2 regions of the Schinkia azotoformans genome follow, and region 2 is predicted to be linked to the other one. Evidence: a T-box and tRNA genes for the amino acid it is inferred to sense, from the RefSeq annotation. Region 2 holds a T-box; the other holds one or more tRNA genes.
The links. The T-box of region 2 lies ahead of pheS (phenylalanine--tRNA ligase subunit alpha). A T-box ahead of a tRNA ligase gene usually reads a tRNA of that ligase, here a tRNA-Phe.
Positions count from the first base shown of each region.

Region 1: it has a tRNA-Phe gene. The T-box ahead of pheS (phenylalanine--tRNA ligase subunit alpha) is inferred to sense a tRNA for this amino acid. The anticodon was not compared.

Region 1 covers NZ_JARSMD010000007.1:10,139-12,589, forward strand. The annotation lists tRNA gene P9E47_RS03430 (tRNA-Asn) at 140-214, shown strand; tRNA gene P9E47_RS03435 (tRNA-Met) at 224-297, shown strand; tRNA gene P9E47_RS03440 (tRNA-His) at 319-394, shown strand; tRNA gene P9E47_RS03445 (tRNA-Ile) at 413-489, shown strand; tRNA gene P9E47_RS03450 (tRNA-Ser) at 514-606, shown strand; tRNA gene P9E47_RS03455 (tRNA-Met) at 788-864, shown strand; tRNA gene P9E47_RS03460 (tRNA-Phe) at 878-950, shown strand; gene P9E47_RS03465 (superoxide dismutase) at 1,163-1,774, shown strand; gene P9E47_RS03470 (CBO0543 family protein) at 1,955-2,451, shown strand, end outside; gene P9E47_RS03475 (CBO0543 family protein) at 2,449-2,451, shown strand, end outside.
Region 2 covers NZ_JARSMD010000016.1:62,953-65,403, reverse strand. The annotation lists gene P9E47_RS08890 (TrmH family RNA methyltransferase) at 125-877, shown strand; T-box leader at 946-1,160, shown strand; gene pheS (phenylalanine--tRNA ligase subunit alpha) at 1,208-2,239, shown strand; gene pheT (phenylalanine--tRNA ligase subunit beta) at 2,254-2,451, shown strand, end outside.

The DNA of each region.
Region 1 (2,451 bases), on a different contig from region 2:
AGTAAAATAATTATTGAGTTTTGCTCTTTAAAATGTTATATTATTTTAGCAGTCGTTATTCATAGTTTCAAAAGTATTTTAAAAAGAGTTGACATAATTAAGATTGTTTGATATATTAAAAAATGTCGCTAAACAATATTCCACAGTAGCTCAGTGGTAGAGCTATCGGCTGTTAACCGATCGGTCGCAGGTTCGAATCCTGCCTGTGGAGCCATTTTATTATGGCGGTGTAGCTCAGCTGGCTAGAGCGTACGGTTCATACCCGTAAGGTCGGGGGTTCGATCCCCTCCGCCGCTATTTCTTTCATCTATAGACATGGCGACTGTGGCGAAGTGGTGAACGCACCGGATTGTGGCTCCGGCACTCGTGGGTTCGATCCCCATCAGTCGCCCCATACTACTATAACTAGAATGGACCCTTAGCTCAGCTGGTTAGAGCTATCGGCTCATAACCGATCGGTCGCAGGTTCGAGTCCTGCAGGGTCCACCATTTCTATATTATATTATTTAACGCGGAGGAATACCCAAGTCCGGCTGAAGGGATCGGTCTTGAAAACCGACAGGCGGGTTAAACCGCGCGGGGGTTCGAATCCCTCTTCCTCCGCCATAAATTTAATTATTATTTTACCATCGCGGGGTGGAGCACGACCGAATAAGCTTCATCGAATCCGCATCAGCGTACCGACCGAAACGCTTCTTGAATAATCTTTCTGAGGTCGGGACGACAAAGGGACAGTCGTTTCTATGCAAACTTTGAAGGAAGCACAATATTATATATTTTTTACCATCGCGGGGTGGAGCAGTCTGGTAGCTCGTCGGGCTCATAACCCGAAGGTCGTAGGTTCAAATCCTGCCCCCGCAACCAAATACATAACTATGGCTCGATAGCTCAGTCGGTAGAGCAGAGGACTGAAAATCCTCGTGTCGGCAGTTCGATTCTGTCTCGAGCCACTCTAAAAAACATCCTTTATAAGGGTGTTTTTATTTTGAATAAATAATGGCTTGGTTGGAAAAAATTATGTTGTTATGTAAAATTTTGAGGTTTTAAATTTGAAAAAGTGTGGAATAAGTGTTAATGTAAGAGCGAAAGATACTTTTGAAACAAAAAAGTATAAAAATCCAAAAATTAACATCTACATAATTAACTAGGAGGAGATTTTATTATGGCTAAATTTGAATTACCACAATTACCTTATGCATATGATGCATTAGAACCACATGTTGATGCTAGAACTATGGAAATCCATCATACGAAACACCACAATACTTATGTAACAAACTTAAATAACGCACTTGAAGGAAATGACGAGCTTTTAAGCAAATCTGTTGAAGAAGTTATTTCAAACCTTGATGCTGTTCCTGAAGCAGCACGTACTGCAGTTCGCAATAACGGTGGTGGTCATGCTAACCATTCATTATTCTGGACTGTTATGAGTCCAAATGGTGGTGGCGCACCAACTGGTGAACTTGCTGACGCAATCGCTCAAAAATTTGGTAGCTTTGATGCTTTTAAAGAAGAGTTCGCTAAAGCAGCTACAACCCGTTTTGGTTCAGGTTGGGCTTGGTTAGCAGTTAACAATGGACAGCTTGAAGTGACTAGCACACCAAACCAAGATTCTCCATTAATGGAAGGCAAAACGCCAATTCTTGGTCTAGATGTTTGGGAGCATGCTTATTACTTAAACTACCAAAACCGTCGTCCCGACTACGTAAGTGCATTCTGGAACGTAATAAATTGGGAAGAAGTTACAAAACGCTATAACGCTGCAAAATAATAATAAAAATACACAAAACAAAAGGTATGCAAATTCGAATATGAATTCGCATACCTTCTTTTTTTGGCAAGACCAGATTTTATATTTTTTTATCGACATTATTGAATATGATTGGAGAATACTGAAAATACTTTTAATGCCATAAATAATAAGTAGTTTATTGGGAGGGATTTCTGAAACATGCTGATGGAGTGTTTGATCCTTGTAGCAATGTGGCTGTTCGGTTTTCTTGGCTTTATTTTGTTTATTCCACACAAAGAATGGCGCAAGGGATTCTTAGCATTCTTAATGTTTCAAGCAATCGTCTGGCTTTGCGATATGCCCTCTTTTCAATTTGGCTTATTAAGTGCACCTGTGCGGGTGTTGCCGAAAGCGACAGATCTCCCCCTAACAATTAATTATTTTTTCTATCCAGTATTGTTTTCAATATTTTACGTCAATAAGAGAGCAAAGGGCAGTCTATGGTCTAGAATTACATACTTTTTTGTTTGGGTCTCTATTATCACGTTGTTTGATGTTGTTATCGAGAGATTTACAGATTTATTAGAATATGGATTACTGTCATGGTGGGGGATGTGGATTTACATTTGGCTTCTCTTTTTCGTGAGTCAAGTCTGCTGTAATTGGTTCTTTAAGGACAAAGCCCTGTTTCGAGCAGAGATATGGAGTACAAAATG
Region 2 (2,451 bases):
AGAAGGCACCCCTTTTTTTACAAGTTTCAACATTAGTTTCCACAAAATTTTATGGATTATGTAAAAATTTCTATTTTTTATATATAATGAGTAATGAAAAGAATTTATGGGGTGGATAATTATGATTACACGGATTGAATCAACGCAAAATCCACGTGTGAAGCAATGGAAAAAGCTGCAAACAAAAAAAGAGCGAAATAAAACGGGTTTATTTTTAATAGAAGGTCTGCATTTAATCGAAGAAGCTTTAAAGTATAAAGCCTATGTAAAAGAATTGATTGTTCGCGAGGGAACAGAATATTCTTTATTGGACGCGCGGGATATTGATATTTTTGAAGTAACAGAAGATATAATGAATACTATTTCAGATACGGAAACACCTCAAGGCATCGCTGCTGTCTGCGGAATGAAAGGCCCAACACCGATTAATATCGCAACAGCTAAGCTTCTCTTAATAGACAATGTTCAAGACCCTGGAAATCTTGGAACAATGATTCGGACTGCGGATGCTGTTGGAATGGATGCTGTTATTTTAGGGGAAGGCTGCGTCGATTTATATAATGGTAAGGTTATTAGAGCAACCCAAGGCTCTTTATTCCATATTCCGATTATGGACGGGAATTTAGATGTTTGGATTAAACGGCTAAATGTTATTGGTGTGCCGGTATTTGGGACTGCATTGGAAGGGGCACGCAACTTTAAAGAAATCGAGCCGCAGAAGCATTTTGCCCTCCTTGTCGGTAATGAGGGAAATGGTGTGGACCCTAAATTATTAAAACTAACGGATGAAAATTTATACATTCCGATTTATGGACAAGCTGAGTCTTTAAATGTTTCGATTGCAACTGGAATCCTTTTGTACCATTTAAGAGGATAGCTCGATAAATTTATAATTGGGTTTGCCTCCAAGCGGATCTTATACTATAATGATAAAGATAATTTTATACATAAGCTGTGAAGGAACATAGTACGTTACCTCTCGACTTGTCAGGGAGAAGATGCCATAGACTGGAAGCATCTTTAGGATCGATGTAGCTGAATTCACTCTGGAGCTGACACTTGTCCGGTTGAATAACCGTTATTGCAATGAAGTGAACGGTGCATTTATATTGCACTGTTAATTAGGGTGGTACCGCGAAAGATAAGTCTTCGTCCCTTTTGGGATTGAAGGCTTTTTTTATTTATATAAAGTTTAAGGAGGATTTAAATGGAAGCTCAGTTAAAAGAACTACAAGCAGAAGCTCTTCTGAAAGTTGAGCAAGCGGAAGACTTAAAAGCATTGAATGAGATCCGCGTTGCCTATTTAGGTAAAAAAGGTCCGATTACGGAAGTATTACGCGGCATGGGAAAATTATCTGCAGAGGAGCGCCCAGTCATTGGTCAATTAGCGAATGACGTACGTGCTGCCATTCAAGAAAAGCTTGAAGAAAAACAAGAAAGATTTGAAAAACAAGAAGTAGAGAAAAAGTTGGCAGCTGAGAAAGTCGATGTCACTCTTCCAGGCCGTCCGGTACGTGCAGGAAATCATCATCCATTAACTGCTGTTATTGAAGAAATTGAGGATTTATTTATTGGCATGGGTTACCAAATTGCTGAAGGTCCAGAGGTAGAAACTGATTATTATAATTTTGAAGCACTAAACTTACCAAAAAGCCATCCTGCTCGTGATATGCAAGATTCCTTCTACATAACTGAAGAAATTTTGCTTCGTACTCAAACATCAACAGTTCAACCTAGAACAATGCTAAAGCATGAAGGTCGTGGACCGGTTAAAATTATTTGTCCGGGCAAGGTCTATCGCCGTGACAATGACGATGCAACCCATTCCCATCAATTTATGCAAATCGAAGGACTCGTTGTTGATGAAAATATTCACATGAGTGACCTTAAAGGAACACTTGAAGTATTTGCGAAAAAGATGTTCGGTGAAGATCGTAAAATCCGCCTCCGCCCAAGCTTCTTCCCATTCACGGAGCCATCAGTTGAAATAGATGTTTCCTGTATGTGTGGCGGTCATGGCTGTTCAATCTGTAAGCATACTGGCTGGATTGAAATACTAGGTGCAGGTATGGTACATCCGAATGTACTTGAAATGGCCGGCTTTGATTCAAAAAAATACACAGGATTCGCATTTGGTATGGGACCTGAGCGTATTGCGATGTTGAAATATGGCATTGATGATATCCGTCATTTCTATACAAATGATATCCGCTTTTTAAAACAATTTAAACGGGTTTAAGAGGAGGCTACAACGTGTTAGTATCTTATAATTGGCTAAAAGACTATGTTGACATAAATGATGTATCAGCAGAAGAGCTTGCTGAGAAAATTACAAAAGCCGGAATTGAAGTTGAGCAGGTAGAGGTTTTAAATAAAGGCATCGAAGGCGTTGTTGTCGGCCATGTATTGGAATGCGTGAAGCATCCCGAGGCAGATAAACTTAATATTTGT